Regions from separate parts of the Geobacillus sp. FJAT-46040 genome, predicted to be linked through region 1. Evidence: riboswitches for the same ligand, from Rfam matches in the RefSeq annotation. Region 1 holds a riboswitch; each other region holds the start of a gene.
What was found. A riboswitch is a leader RNA that binds a small molecule or an ion and turns the genes downstream of it on or off. The one in region 1 is predicted to bind S-adenosylmethionine.
Positions count from the first base shown of each region.

Region 2: linked by a shared signal. The riboswitch ahead of metK (methionine adenosyltransferase) and the one ahead of CD000_RS08645 (hypothetical protein) in region 1 are both predicted to bind S-adenosylmethionine.
Region 3: linked by a shared signal. The riboswitch ahead of CD000_RS11675 (bifunctional homocysteine S-methyltransferase/methylenetetrahydrofolate reductase) and the one ahead of CD000_RS08645 (hypothetical protein) in region 1 are both predicted to bind S-adenosylmethionine.

Region 1 covers NZ_NISS01000001.1:1,638,346-1,643,405, reverse strand. The annotation lists gene glpK (glycerol kinase GlpK) at 1-1,033, shown strand, start outside; partial or broken gene CD000_RS08655 (ABC transporter permease) at 1,143-1,880, shown strand; partial or broken gene CD000_RS08650 (ABC transporter substrate-binding protein) at 1,841-2,650, shown strand; SAM riboswitch class I at 2,701-2,805, shown strand; gene CD000_RS08645 (hypothetical protein) at 2,874-3,209, shown strand; gene CD000_RS08640 (VOC family protein) at 3,226-3,609, shown strand; gene CD000_RS08635 (PaaI family thioesterase) at 3,790-4,272, shown strand; gene CD000_RS08630 (PaaI family thioesterase) at 4,628-5,044, opposite strand.
Region 2 covers NZ_NISS01000001.1:212,225-217,284, forward strand. The annotation lists gene CD000_RS01185 (Rpn family recombination-promoting nuclease/putative transposase) at 1-104, shown strand, start outside; gene pckA (phosphoenolpyruvate carboxykinase (ATP)) at 248-1,834, opposite strand; SAM riboswitch class I at 2,053-2,167, shown strand; gene metK (methionine adenosyltransferase) at 2,297-3,508, shown strand; gene CD000_RS01200 (gamma carbonic anhydrase) at 3,531-4,079, opposite strand; gene CD000_RS01205 (tetraprenyl-beta-curcumene synthase family protein) at 4,418-5,060, shown strand, end outside.
Region 3 covers NZ_NISS01000001.1:2,203,222-2,208,281, reverse strand. The annotation lists gene metH (methionine synthase) at 1-1,365, opposite strand, end outside; gene CD000_RS11675 (bifunctional homocysteine S-methyltransferase/methylenetetrahydrofolate reductase) at 1,358-3,205, opposite strand; SAM riboswitch class I at 3,275-3,377, opposite strand; gene CD000_RS11670 (ABC transporter ATP-binding protein) at 3,661-4,719, shown strand; gene CD000_RS11665 (ABC transporter permease) at 4,716-5,060, shown strand, end outside.

The DNA.
Region 1 (5,060 bases):
GGCGGAGCGAGGAGAGCTGCTCTTTGGCACGATTGATACGTGGCTCATTTGGAAGCTGTCCGGCGGCCGCGCCCATGTAACCGATTACTCGAACGCGTCGCGCACATTAATGTTTAACATTCATACGCTCGAGTGGGATGACGAGCTGCTTGCGATTTTAAACGTGCCAAAGGCGATGCTTCCTGAGGTGCGCCCGTCCTCGGAAGTATACGCGAAAACGGTTCCGTATCATTTCTTCGGCGTGGAGGTGCCGATCGCAGGCGCCGCGGGCGACCAGCAGGCGGCTTTGTTCGGCCAGGCGTGCTTTACGGAAGGGATGGCGAAAAATACGTACGGCACCGGCTGCTTTATGCTGATGAATACGGGGGAAAAAGCGGTGCAATCGAAACACGGGCTGCTCACAACGATCGCCTGGGGAATTGACGGCAAGGTTGAATACGCCCTTGAAGGCAGCATTTTCGTCGCCGGTTCGGCCATTCAATGGCTGCGCGACGGCTTGCGGATGATCAAAACGGCGGCTGACAGCGAAGCGTACGCCGAAAAAGTCGAGTCGACCGACGGGGTGTATGTCGTCCCAGCGTTCGTCGGGCTTGGCACGCCGTATTGGGACAGCGAAGTGCGCGGGGCGGTGTTTGGCCTCACGCGCGGCACAACGAAAGAGCATTTCATCCGGGCCACCTTGGAATCGCTCGCTTACCAGACAAAAGATGTGCTCGCCGCCATGGAAGCCGATTCCGGCATCTCGCTGACCACGTTGCGCGTTGACGGCGGGGCGGTAAAAAACAATTTCCTTATGCAATTCCAGAGCGATTTGCTTGCCGTTCCGATCGAACGTCCGGTTGTGAATGAAACGACGGCCTTGGGTGCGGTGTATTTGGCCGGGCTGGCGGTCGGCTACTGGAACAGCCGAGATGACATCGCCGCCCAATGGCAGCTCGAGCGCCGGTTTGAGCCGAAGATGGATGACGACAAGCGTACCGCTCTCTATGAAGGATGGAAAAAAGCAGTGCAAGCGGCGCGGTCGTTTAAATGATGGAAAAACGCAGATGTCTCGTCATGGGCATCTGCGTTTTTGCGTTTTGGCTTGCACGTTACGGGGCGGAAAAAATGAAACAGCATCGCCCTCCTCTGTTTGTCGAGTAGAGGAAATTGTAAAGGTAGACTTTTTGGCCATTCATTCGCCGCCATCGGCGGAACATTGGCTTGGCACCGATTATGGCGGCCGCGATGTGTTCGGCCAGCTGATCATTGGAGCCCGCAATTACTTTACGATCGGCCTGGCGATTACGCTAATCACAGGTGCGATCGGCCTTGTGGTGGGGCTTGTGGCCGGCTATTTCGGCGGCTGGATTGACAATGTCATTATGCGCATCATCGATTTCATTCTCGTTCTGCCGTTTTTGATGCTCGTTATTGTTTTTGTCGCCATTGTGCCTAAATATAATGTATTGACGTTCATTTTGATCATGAGCGCGTTTTTGTGGACGGGCAAAGCCCGGCTGATCCGCGCCAAAACGCTGGCCGAGCGCGAGCTGGATTATGTCAGCGCGTCAAAAACGCTCGGCACGCCAGATTGGAAAATCATTATTTTTCAAATTTTGCCCAACCTCAGCTCGATCATTATCGTCAATTTGACGTTAAATTTGGCGGGCAACATCGGCATCGAGTCCGGGCTCACGTATCTTGGCTTCGGGCTGCCGGAGAGCACGCCGAGCTTAGGGACGTTGGTCAGCTATGCGACCAACCCGGATGTTTTGCAAAACAAATGGTGGGTTTGGTTGCCTGCGTCATTGCTTATTTTAGTGATGATGCTGTGCATAAATTTCGTCGGCCAAGCGTTAAACTCGGCCATTGGGATGCGAAAAAGCAGGAAAACGTAATGGACAATCCGAAATTCCAAAACAAAAAACTGCGCCAAGCGATGGCGTATGCCGTCAACAACCAAGAGGTGGCTGACCGCCTGTATCATGGCTTGCGCTTCCCGGCGAACACGCTCATTCCGCCGTCGTTCCCGGGCTATCATGACAGCTCCATCAAAGGATATACGTACAATCCGGAAAAAGCGAAACAATTGCTGGATGAAGCGGGATATAAAGATGTAGATGGCGATGGCCTCCGCGAAGATCCAAACGGTAAAAAATTCAAGATCAACTTCTTGGCGATGAGCGGTGGGGACATCGCTGAACCGCTGGCCAAATTTTATATGCAATCCTGGAAAGATGTGGGCCTCGATGTTCAGCTTGTAGACGGACGCTTGGCGGAGTTCAACTCCTTCTACGATATGGTCGAAAAAGACGATCCGAAAGTGGATGTCTACGCCGCCGCTTGGGGAACTGGAACGGACGTCGACCCGTACGGATTGTACGGCCGCAACGTCATGTTCAACTACTCGCGCTGGGTGAATGAGAAAAACGATGAACTGTTGGAAAAAGGCCATTCCGAACAGGCGTTTGACAAAGAATATCGTCGGAAAATTTACAGTGAATGGCAAAAGTTGATGAACGAAGAAGTGCCGGTCATCCCGACGTTGTATCGTTCGGCCATTTATGCCGTCAACAACCGCGTCGCTAACTTCACGGTTGACCCGAGCTCGAAGCTGACGTGGAAAGATGTCGGCGTCACGTCCGAGCAACCGGAAGTCGAACAATGACGATTGTTGCCTTTGATGATGTATGATAAGATAGAAGACAAATTGCATACGTCTTATCAAGAGTGGGCGAGAGAACGGGCTTGATGACCCCACAGCAACCTGCCGCCGGCAAGGTGCTAACACCCGCAAAGCGGTCTCGCTTTGGATGATAAGAACGGTTGCCCCCTTTCGCATCATTCCGAGGCGAAAGGGGTTTTTGTCGATAGGGGGTGAAGGAGAAACAGTGGAGGAGGCGGTTTCGCTCCGCGCTTGCATGGCCGCTCATCTCCGTGCCGCTGCGTTCGCCGTTTGTGTCATGCGCTGCGTGCAGGCGGAGCTGATTCGGTTTGACCCTGAAGCGGCGGTTCATGTCGACCGCGGGGGCGGATATACCCACTTGTATGGGAAAGCGCAAGGGACAACCTTTTCAGTGTTGTTGACCGACAGCGAGGCGGACGAATGGAAGGCGGACGGACCGTACGCCCTTGACCGCTACATATGGACAGAGCTTGGGAAAAAAGGGATTTTCCCGATGCAGATGACGCCGTATTTACAAGCTGTATGGTTAATGGAGTCATAGAAAGGAAGAGGGACGAATGGCAGTCAAAAAATTTGAACATGTCGGCATTCAAGTGAAAGACATCGAAGCATCGAAAGAGTTTTATCAAAATGTTGTCGGCTTGGAGCTGCTCGACGAAATGATTCATACGAACGGCACGATGAAATTGGCGTTTTTAGGGATTGGCGGCTCGATCATTGTCGAGCTGATCGAAGGATACAATCCGGATTTGCCGACGGAAGGAAAAGTGCACCATGTGGCGTTTACGGTGGAAGGCATTGAGCAGGAGAAAGAACGGCTTCAGTCGCTCGGTGTGCCGCTTGTGTGGGAAGAAATAACGACACTTCCGAACGGGGCCAAATATTTGTTCTTCCTCGGGCCCGACGGCGAATGGATCGAGTTTTACGAGCCTGCTCGATAAATGGCGTCACGCTAGGCGGCCAGCTGTTTGGGCCGCCTATGAATTTGCCGTCTGGCGATTGGCGCTTCGTTCCATTTTTCTTCGTATGGCCTTGCCTGCCGCTAGACAACAACCGTCCATGTAGGAGTCGTCGTCTTCTCGATTCAATGGTATACTAGAAAAAGAGAGGGGGAGGATGACGTGGAAGAAATGATCGTGCACGCGATTCAAGACGACTACCCTGATGAATTCGCTTGGTGCTATGGCTGCGGGCGTCTGAATGAACAAGGTCACCATTTCCGCACCGGGTGGCGGGGCGACAAAACGGTGACGGTGTATACGCCGCGTCCGGAACATACGGCGATTCCAGGGTTTGTGTACGGCGGGCTGATCGCCTCGCTCATTGATTGCCACGGCACCGGTTCAGCGGCGCTTGCCTTGCATCGGAAAAACGGCCATGAACCAGGGAGCGGGGAAACGCCGCCGCGCTTTGTCACTGCGTCGCTTCACGTCGATTTCGTCAAGCCGACGCTGCATGGAGTGCCGCTTGTCGCCGTCGGCACTGTGATGGAGATTCATCCGAAAAAATGGAAAGTGGACACCGGAGTGTTCGCCAACGGCGAACTGTGCGCCCGCGGGCAAGTCGTCGCCGTCGTAATGCCGAAAACGTTTGTCCGTGGGTAACAAGCAACGAAAGGCGCCGGAGAGCGGCTGTTTTTGACAGCGCTTTCTCCGGCGCTTGGCAACTGGTCGAAAACGGCTGCGCCTCACCTCGTTTCGCCATTGAGGACTGATGATGTCATGAAAAAGGCAACTCGACAACGCCTCTTCTCAAGTGGGGAAACCTTGTGAAATTGGTTCTCCTTTTTCAACAAAACCACCGATTTGGCGAACATCATCGTTTTTCACCGGTTTTCTCGGATTCCTCTGATCATCGCTTTCCATGCGTTTCAAAACAACAACAGCAGCTGCTGTTTGGACTCGTCGAATCCAAGGAGAACGAGCATGCGCAAAAACGCCTTTTGGAGATCCATCACCTTCACGGTTTGTCCATGATCAGCACCGACGACGTGGCGCTCGCCACCTCTTTGCCGTTTTGCCGCACGATGGCGGTTACATAGGCGACGGTTTTCCCGAACTTTTCCACCCGCGCCTCGATTTCGGCTTCTCCAGCCGCCGCTGGGCGGTGAAACGTCGTCTGCAAGTTGATGGAGGCGTGCATTTGGTCATCGCGAAGCAAGGTCGTCACCGCATACGCCATGAGAATGTCCGCCGCCGCTCCGACGAACCCGCCCATGATCACCCCGTTGCCGTTGAGGAGCGATTCATGGATCGTCCATACCCCTTTCGCATAGCCGTCTCGGGCTTCCGTCAGGCGGACGCCGAGCGTTTCGTCGCATGGGGGCGGCGCGCTTTGACCGGCGATGACAGCGTGCAAGTTGGTCATTGGCTTCATGTGGAACACCCTTTCT
Region 2 (5,060 bases), 1.4 Mb from region 1:
AGCTCGACGTGGTGAAGAGAATGCTGGCGAAAGGGTACGATGTCGACACGATCCACGAACTGACCGGGCTGCCGGTTGAGAAGATCGAACGGGTGAAGGGGTAAGCAGAGCAGACTCTTCGCCGTCGAGCCTCACATTGTCGTCGACCCCCAATCGTGCAAAAACCCCGGGGGATCGACGACAATCATTTTATGCGTTCGAAAAAACAGCCGGACAGGGAACGGTTCCCTGTCCGGCTGGGTTCTTGTTAAACGAGCGGTCCGCCGAGTTTTTCGATCGTCGGGTCGATATGGGCGAACTTTCGGAAGTTGGCGCGGAACTTTTGCGCCAGCTCTTTTGCTTTTTGTTCGTATGCTTGTTTGTCAGCCCATGTGTTTTGCGGCTGCAGGACGTCATCCGGCACGCCGGGGACGTGGGTTGGGATAGCGAGGCCGAAAATCGGGTCTTGCACCGTTTCGACGTTGTCCAGCTCCCCTTCGACGGCGGCTTGCACCATCGCCCGGGTGTAGGCGAGCTTCATGCGGCTGCCGACGCCGTACGGTCCCCCTGTCCAGCCGGTGTTGACCAAAAAGACGCGGACGTTGTGTTCGGCGATTTTTTGCCCGAGCATTTCCGCGTATTCGACGGCCGGGCGCGGCAAAAACGGTGCGCCAAAGCACGTTGAGAACGTTGCTTCCGGTTCGGTGACGCCGCGTTCGGTGCCGGCGAGTTTGCTTGTGTAGCCGCTTAAGAAATGGTACATCGCCTGTTCACGCGTCAGCTTGCTGATTGGCGGCAGGACGCCGAACGCATCAGCCGTCAAAAACACGATCGTGGACGGATGGCCGGCGACGCTTGGGTCGATGATGTTTTTGATCGCCTGAAGCGGGTAGGAGGCGCGCGTGTTTTCCGTCAGCGTGCCGTCGTCGTAATTCGGCACCCGCGTCGCGTCGTCGAGGACGACGTTTTCGAGCACCGCGCCGAAGCCGATGGCGTCAAAAATTTGCGGCTCTTTCTCGCGCGATAGGTTGATGCATTTCGCATAGCAGCCGCCTTCGATGTTGAAAATGCCGCGGTTTGACCAGCCGTGCTCATCATCGCCGATCAAGCGGCGGTTCGGGTCGGTCGAGAGCGTCGTTTTTCCCGTTCCCGACAAGCCGAAAAAGAGGGCGACGTCGCCTTCCTGGCCGACGTTGGCCGAGCAGTGCATCGGCAGGATGCCTTGTTCCGGCAGCAAATAGTTCATCACCGAGAAAATCGATTTTTTCATTTCGCCGGCATACTCGGTGCCGCCGATCAACACGGTGCGCCGTTCAAACGAGATGATGATGAACGCTTCCGAGCGCGTGCCGTCAACTTTCGGGTCGGCTTTAAAGTTCGGCGCGCAAATGACGGTGAATTGCGGCTCGTGCGCGGCGAGCTCTGCGGCGCTCGGCCGAATGAACAGCTGATGGACGAACAAGTTGTGCCAGGCGAATTCGTTGACGACTTGAATCGGCAGCCGGTATTTCGGATCGGCGCCGGCAAAGCCTTTAAACACGAACAGTTCATCTTTCTTCATTAAATAGTCGAGCACTTTGTCGTACAGTTTATCAAACGTCTCCGGAGACATCGGCTGGTTGACCGCGCCCCAGTCGATCGTTTGCTTCGTTGACGGTTCTTCGACGATGTATTTGTCTTTCGGCGACCGCCCTGTGTACTTGCCGGTTGTCACCGCGACGGCTCCGGTGTGCGTCAGCCGTCCTTCGTTCCGTTGCAGGACTTTCTCAACGAGCTCGGCGACGGACAGTTGATGATGCACGTACGGTTTTTGCAGCAATAAATCAAGCTTATTCGTCATGTTTGCGATCCCCATATTCAAAACCTGCCTTCTTTTTGTAATCACTCTTGAAAATAGTATAACACATTTTTATTAATAGTCCATACTAATTGTGTGGGTTTTTCAAACTTTATTTTGCCCAATGTGTCGATTTCCTTGAGGAAAGAATTTTCGCGGCTGGAAATGATAAAAAATGAATTTTGATAGTTGACTTTGCCGATTCCGTTGCGATAAGATAAGTCATTGAACGGATACTCTTATCCCGAGCCGGTGGAGGGACAGGCCCGATGAAGCCCAGCAACCGTCACAACTGTACATGTGTGAAATGGTGCTAACCTGTGGCAAGGCGCAGTCCTTGAACGATAAGAGTGAAAGGAAGCAATACGATTGCCATGACCTTTCCTCAGCCGTTACAGGAAAGGTTTTTTATATTGCGAAGGGAAAAAGGGAAATGAGTTCCGTGTCGCCACATTATGCCAAGAGGAGGAAACAAACCGAATGTCAGCCAAACGCCGCTTGTTTACTTCAGAGTCTGTGACGGAAGGACATCCGGATAAAATTTGCGACCAAATTTCTGACGCCATTTTGGATGCCATTTTGGAAAAAGATCCAAACGCCCGCGTCGCCTGCGAAACGAGCGTCACGACCGGGCTGGTGCTCGTGAGCGGGGAAATCACGACATCAACATACGTGGACATTCCGCGCATCGTCCGCGATACGGTTCGGGAGATCGGCTACACGCGCGCCAAATACGGATTTGACGCTGATACGTGCGCGGTGCTGACGTCGATTGACGAACAATCGCCGGACATTGCGATGGGGGTGGACCGGGCGCTCGAGGCGCGCGAAGGTCAGATGACTGACGAGGAAATTGAAGCGATCGGCGCCGGCGACCAAGGATTGATGTTTGGGTTCGCCTGCAATGAGACGGAAGAATTGATGCCGCTGCCGATTTCGCTTGCGCACCGCTTGGCGCGCCGATTGGCGGAAGTGCGCAAAACGGACGTCTTGCCGTACTTGCGGCCGGACGGAAAAACGCAAGTGACGATCGAATACGATGAAAACGGCAAACCGGTGCGCGTCGATACGATCGTCGTTTCCGCGCAGCACCATCCGGAAATTACGCAAGAGCAAATCCAGCGCGACATTAAAGAGCAGGTCATCAAGCCGGTCGTGCCCGCGGAGCTGCTTGATGAGAACACGAAATATTTCATCAACCCGACAGGACGGTTTGTCATCGGCGGTCCGCAAGGGGATGCTGGGTTGACGGGGCGCAAAATCATCGTCGATACGTACGGCGGCTACGCCCGCCACGGCGGTGGCGCGTTCTCGGGCAAAGATCCGACGAAAGTCGACCGCTCGGCAGCGTATGCGGCCCGCTATGTCGCGAAAAACATCGTCGCGGCAGGACTGGCCGACAAATGCGAAGTGCAGCTTGCCTACGCGATCGGCGTCGCCCGCCCAGTTTCGATTTCGATCGATACGTTCGGCACCGGCAAAGTGTCGGAAGACATTTTGATTGAAGTCGTGCGCAACAACTTCGATCTCCGCCCAGCGGGCATCATCAAAATGCTCGACCTTCGCCGCCCGATTTACAAACAGACGGCTGCTTACGGCCATTTTGGGCGTACGGACATCGACCTGCCGTGGGAGCGCACCGACAAAGCCGCCTTGTTGAAAGAACAAGCGCTGGCGTTGGCGGACAAGTGATGAAAGAAAAAGAGCTGCCTGATCACGGCAGCTCTTTTTTGTCGGCGCACGATGTCCGCTGTTGCTGCAGCGCTTTGTAATACTGCCCTTTCTCGACATATTCGCGGCGGATGCGCTCCATTTCGCGGATATCGTCTTCCGTCAGTTCGCGGACGACTTTCGCCGGCCGGCCGAGGGCGAGCGTGTTGGGCGGAATTTTTTTGCCCGGCGGCACTAAACTGCCGGCGCCGATAAACGCGCCTTCCCCGATTTCCGCGCGGTCCAAAATGATTGAGCCCATGCCGATGAGCGCGTTTTTGCGAACGATGGCGCTGTGCAAAATGACTTGATGGCCGACTGTCACCCCGTCCTCAATGATAAGCGGATTGTTTGGACTTTGATGCAAAATTGAGTTATCCTGAATATTGACCCGGTTGCCAATCACCGTTGGCGCCACATCGCCGCGAATGACGGTATTGAACCAAATGCTTGTCTCTTCGCCGATCACGACATCGCCGGTGATCGTCACATAGTCGGCGATAAAGGCGGAGGCGGCAATTTTCGGCGTTTTGCCTTTGTATGGGTAAATCATGGGCGTTCGTTCCTTTCTGTTGCAAAATCGATCGTTCACCATGTATTGTACAACGCTGCGTCCAAATCGCCAACGAAAGCGAGCGCGCCTAATCGGGATTGGTGAAAAACGTTTCGTTTCGCCCGATGAGTGGTTGGGATCGGGGAAGAAGATCCGATTTCACAAAGCTTCTCAACGTGAGAAGAACCGTTGTTGAGCGGCTTTTTCATTCCGTCGCCAACCCTTTTATGGTTTGCCCCAGCCGCATTGATGGCAATACTGGAAGACGAGATCGCAAGCTGTTCAGACGCGAAACAATTTTGGTTGCCGATAAGATGGAAATGCTAGGAGACGAGACCATGGTGTTTGCACCTGAGGTGAGTCGATTGAACATTCCGAAAAACCCCATCGCCTTGATGAAAATGGTGTATCGTGACGTGCTTCCGCTTGTCCACCGCGAGCTTGCCTATTGGCGGCGCCAGGCCGAGCGCATTCCCGACCCGGAATTGCGGCGCCAGGCGCTCGCGAGCATCGCTTCGAAAACGTTCCATTGCGAAGGCGGCTCCATTTTGGCGCTCTTGGCCGGAGAAAACATGGAGGATTGCATCCGCTTTATCGTTGCTTACCAGACGATCAGCGATTATTTGGATAATTTGTGCGACCGCAGCACCTCGCTCGATCCGCTCGACTTTCGCGCCTTGCACGATTCGATGCCGGACGCTTTGACGATCGGCGCGGAGCCGTCGAACTATTACCGCCATCGCCGCGAACAGGAAGACGGCGGCTATTTGCCGGCGCTTGTCCGCACGTGCCAAGAGGTGCTCAAGACGGTGCGCCATTATGAGACGATCGCCCCATTTTTGCATGAATTGGCCGGATATTATTGCGACTTGCAAGTGCATAAACATGTTGAAGCGAGCGAGCGGGTGCCGCGGCTGGAGAAATGGTTCGCGCAATACAAAGACGCCTTGCCGCCGATGGAGTGGTATGAGTTTTCCGCCT
Region 3 (5,060 bases), 560 kb from region 1:
GGCGCCGTATTTGTGCAAGAGAGGAACGACTTTCGCAAACCGCTCCTCGCCGTCTTCCAAGTTGATCGAATTGATGATCGCTTTCCCTTGCGAGTAGGTGAGGGCGCGCTCGATGACGCGCTCGTCGGTTGAATCGATGACAAGCGGCACTTTCACTTTTTTCACGACTTCGCGGACGAACTGCTCCATGTCATGGAGTTCGTCGCGGTCTGGGTCGGCGAGGCAAATGTCGATGACATGGGCGCCGTTTTTCACTTGTGCGCGGGCGATTTCCGCCGCTTCTTCGTATTTCCCTTCGGCGATGAGGCGCTTGAATTTGCGCGAGCCGATGACGTTTGTCCGCTCGCCGACAAAGAGCGGGCGCATCGTTTCCTCATAAATGAGCGCCTCGATGCCGGAGACGGCGTGGACGTCAAACGAAGACGGGATCGCCCGCGGCGGGATGCCGCGCACCGCTTCGGCGATGGCGCGAATATGGTCCGGCGTCGTGCCGCAACACCCGCCGACGATGTTGATCCATCCCTTTTCGGCAAAGCGGCGGATTTTCTCTGCCAACATCTCCGGCGTTTCATGGTAGCGGCCTTCTTCATCCGGCAGCCCGGCGTTCGGATAGCAGCTGACCGCCGTATCCGCAAGCGAGGCGAGCGTCCGCAAATGGTCGGTCATAAACTCCGGGCCGGTCGCGCAGTTTAAGCCGACGGCGATCGGCTTCATATGGCGCACCGAGATGAAAAACGCATCGATCGCCTGGCCGGCGAGCGTCGTGCCCATCGGCTCGATCGTGCCGGAAATCATGAGCGGCACGCGGCGGCCGACCGCCTCAAACGCCTTGGAAATGCCGAGAAATCCGGCTTTTACGTTCAACGTATCTTGGCACGTCTCCAGCAACAGAAGATCGACGCCGCCCAACAGCAGCCCGCGCGCTTGTTCTTCATAGGCGGCGACGAGTTCCTCAAAGGTCGCGCCGCCTGTCACCGACAACGTCTTCGTCGTCGGCCCCATCGACCCGGCGACAAAGCGCGGCCAGTCGGGAGTTGAGAACGCCTCCGCCGCTTGTTTGGCGAGCTTGGCCGCTTCGATGTTCAACTCGAGCGCCAAATGCCCGAGGTTGTATTCATCGAGCACAATGCGCGTCGCCCCGAACGTGTTCGTTTCGATGATGTCAGCGCCCGCTTCCAAATACGCTTCGTGAATGCGGCGGATGACAGGCGGGGCGGTGAGGGTCAAATATTCGTTGCACCCTTCATACGCCTCGCCGCCAAAATCGGCGGCTGATAGGTTGGCGCTTTGGATCATCGTCCCCATCGCGCCGTCAATGACGAGAATTTTTCGCTGCAGCTGCTGTTCTAAGGTGATGTTAGCCATGAACAACCTTCCTTTCTTTGGCGGCCGCTTCTTTTTCATGGATGTAGCGGACGAGCTCGACCGTCATGTCATAGCGCAAAAACGGCGTGATCAAATAAATGCCGTTAAACAAATCAAACGCAGCGTCAATGAGCGATTTGGCGATAGCGATGCCTTCCTTGGCTGCTTGCACCGGGTCGCTGCCGCAGGCGGCCATGCGGGCGCGAATCTCGTCCGACAGGGTGATCCCCGGCACTTCATGGTGCAAAAACTCGGCGTTGCGCGCGCTTACCAGCGGCATAATGCCAATGTAGATCGGCGTGGCGAGATGTTTCGTTGCTTCATATATTTGCACGATTTTTTCTTCCGAGTAAACCGGTTGGGTCAAGAAATAGTGAGCGCCGCATTGAATTTTTTTCTCCATTCGCTCAACTGCTTTATCCAAATGGCGGACGTTCGGATTGAAGGCCGCACCGATCGAGAAGTTCGTTTTTTGCCCAAGCGGTTTGCCCGAGTACGACAGCCCTTCGTTAAACTGGCGGATCAAGCGGATCAAATCGAACGATGATAAATCATACACCGACGTTGCTCCTGGGAAGTCGCCGATTTTCGACGGGTCGCCGGTAATAGCGAGCACGTCGGTGATGCCGAGCGTATGCAACCCCATCAAATGCGACTGCAGGCCGATCAAGTTGCGGTCGCGGCACGTAATATGCACGAGCGGGCGGACGCCGAGCCGCTCTTTCACGATCGTGGCGACGGCGGCGTTGCTGATGCGCGGCGTAGCAAGCGAGTTGTCGGCCAACGTCAGCGCGTCGATGCCAGCGTCATGGAGCGCTTTCGCCCCAGCAAGAAACTTGTCAATCCCCAATTTTTTCGGCGGATCCAGCTCCACAATGACCGAGCGGCGCGTGCGGGCGAGCTCGGGAAGCGGAGTCGGCGCGGGCCGATCGGCTTGCACCGATACAGATGCCGTGCGCCGCTTCACCGTTTTTTCCGTCACCGGCGTCCGGTCGGCGAGCGCCTTTGCCATTGCCTCAATATGTTTCGGCGTCGTGCCGCAGCACCCGCCGATCAAGCGCACCCCTTGATCTCGGAACGCTTTGGCCGCCTCTTCAAAATATTCCGCGTTCGTTTCATAGACAAGCCGGCCGTCGCGGTAATCCGGGAGGCTCGCGTTCGGATACGCCGACAAAAATGCGCGATTGGGCAGGGGCACTTCCTCAAGCGACTGAATCATATAGTGCGGACCAAGCCGGCAGTTGAGCCCGACAACATCGGCCCCGAGCGCCTCCAGGCGGCTAAGGGCGTCCGCGAGCGGCGTGCCGTCTTGCAAAACGCCGACTTCATGGAGCGACACATGGGCGATAATCGGCAAGTCCGTCTCTTTGCGCGCGATGGCAAGCACCGTCTCCAACTCTTCCAAATCGTAATACGTCTCCAGCAGCACACCATCAACCCCTTCGGCAAGCAGCACAAACAGCTGCTCGCGAAACGTCCGCTTCACTTCGTCAAGCGGTACGACGCTTTTGTTCAATGTGCGCAGCCCTCCGATCGTTCCGAGCACGTACGCCCCCCCATTGGCTGCTTGCTTCGCCAGTCTTACAGCGGCGCGATTGATCGCCGGCACCTCGTCTTGCAAGCCGTAGCGTGCGAGTTTCACATAGTTGGCGCCGTATGTATTCGTCTGAATGACATCGGCGCCCGCCGCGATATACGCTTCATGAATATGAATGATTTCGTCTGGATTCGATAGATTCAATTCTTCAAAACAACGGTCGACGCCATGCGAATATAACAGCGTCCCCATCGCTCCGTCGGCGATGAGAATGCGTTGTTTCAACTCATCGAGCAGCCCCACGTTTGATTCCCCCATTTCGTTGTAGTAAAAGAAAAAAGCCTTCTAAGAAGAAGACTTTTCATTCGCTTCTTCTTATCTTCCAGGCTTCCGCCTGTCTGGATTTAGCACCTTGGCCGCGGGCCAGGTTGCTGAGGGTTCACCGGGCCAGTCCCTCCCCCTCTCTTGATAAGAATGTCCGTATGCAATTGTGCGGCAGCGTTTTGATGATTACTATATAATTTAATGTATTTTTCGAAATTATTCAATACGGTGAAGCAAGGAAATTTGAAAAAAACGATCAATGAGACAGCTGATTTCCGCATTGCGGGCAAAATTGGAAGCTGTTCTGCGGAATAGTCAGCCGCTTTTTGTTTTTTAGTCGCCGACATGGCGGAAAGCATATTTTTCCGTTGCACTTTCTACTCTCCTATGTTCTAATTAGGAATAGTGAACATCAAGAAGATGGGGGGCTGAAAGTGAACGGAGAAATCATCCGCTTCGAGCGAGTGACGAAGGAATACGACGGCGCAGCCGTACTGGATGATGTCAGTTTTGCGATGGAGCGCGGGAAGTTTTATACGCTGCTTGGACCGTCGGGTTGTGGGAAGACAACGATTTTGCGGCTGATTGCCGGGTTTATCGAGCCGACGGAAGGAACGATTTATTTCCACGGAAAGCCGATTCAAAACGTCCCGCCGAACAAGCGGCAAGTCAACACTGTTTTTCAAGACTATGCATTGTTCCCTCATCTCGATGTGTTTGAAAACGTTGCGTTTGGTTTGCGCGTGAAAAAGATGAAAGAAACCGACATTCGCGAGAAAGTGAGGGAAGCGCTTCGGTTTGTCAACTTGGAAGGCTATGAGCGCCGCCGCATTCAAGAAATGTCCGGCGGTCAGCGCCAGCGCGTCGCGATTGCGCGGGCGATTGTGAATGAGCCAGAAGTTTTGCTCTTGGATGAGCCGCTGTCGGCCTTGGATTTGAAGCTGCGCACGGAAATGCAGTACGAACTTCGCGAACTGCAGCGCCGCTTAGGGATTACGTTCATTTTTGTCACGCATGATCAAGAAGAAGCATTGGCGATGTCCGATTACATTTTTGTTCTGAATAAAGGAAAAATTCAGCAGTTTGGGACGCCGAAAGACATTTACGATGAGCCTGTCAATCGATTCGTCGCCGATTTCATTGGCGAATCGAACATTTTGTCAGGGCGCATGATCGACGATTTCCTCGTCGAATTTGCCGGCAAACAGTTTGCGTGTGTTGACCGCGGCTTCGCGCCAAACGAACCGGTCGATGTCGTCATCCGCCCGGAAGATTTGGAGCTCGCGGCGCCGGAAGACGGGCAGATCGTCATCCGCGTCGATTCGCTCTTATTCCGCGGTGTCCATTATGAAATTTGCGGCTATGACGAAAACGGCAACGAATGGCTTGTCCATTCGACGAAAAAGGCCGAAGTCGGGGAAACGGTCGGCCTTCGTTTTGAACCGGAAGCGATTCACGTCATGCGACTCGAAAAGGAGGATGAGGACGCATGACGGAACGGGCGTGGCGGAACTGGTATTTAATCCCTTATGGCATTTGGCTTGTGCTGTTTGTCGTGGCCCCGATTGTCTTTTTGGTGTATGAATCGTTTTTGGATCTTGACGGCCATTGGACGTTGTCCAACTACAAATCCGTGTGGACGCCCATTTATTTGAAAATGATGGCGTATTCGTTTTGGTATGCGTTTTTAATCACGCTTGTGTCGCTGCTCATCGGCTATCCGACCGCCTATTGGCTGACGAAGACGCGGCACAAGCAGCTATGGCTGTTGTTGCTTATTTTGCCGATGTGGGTGAATTTGCTGCTGAAGGTGTATGCGTTTTTAGGGCTGTTC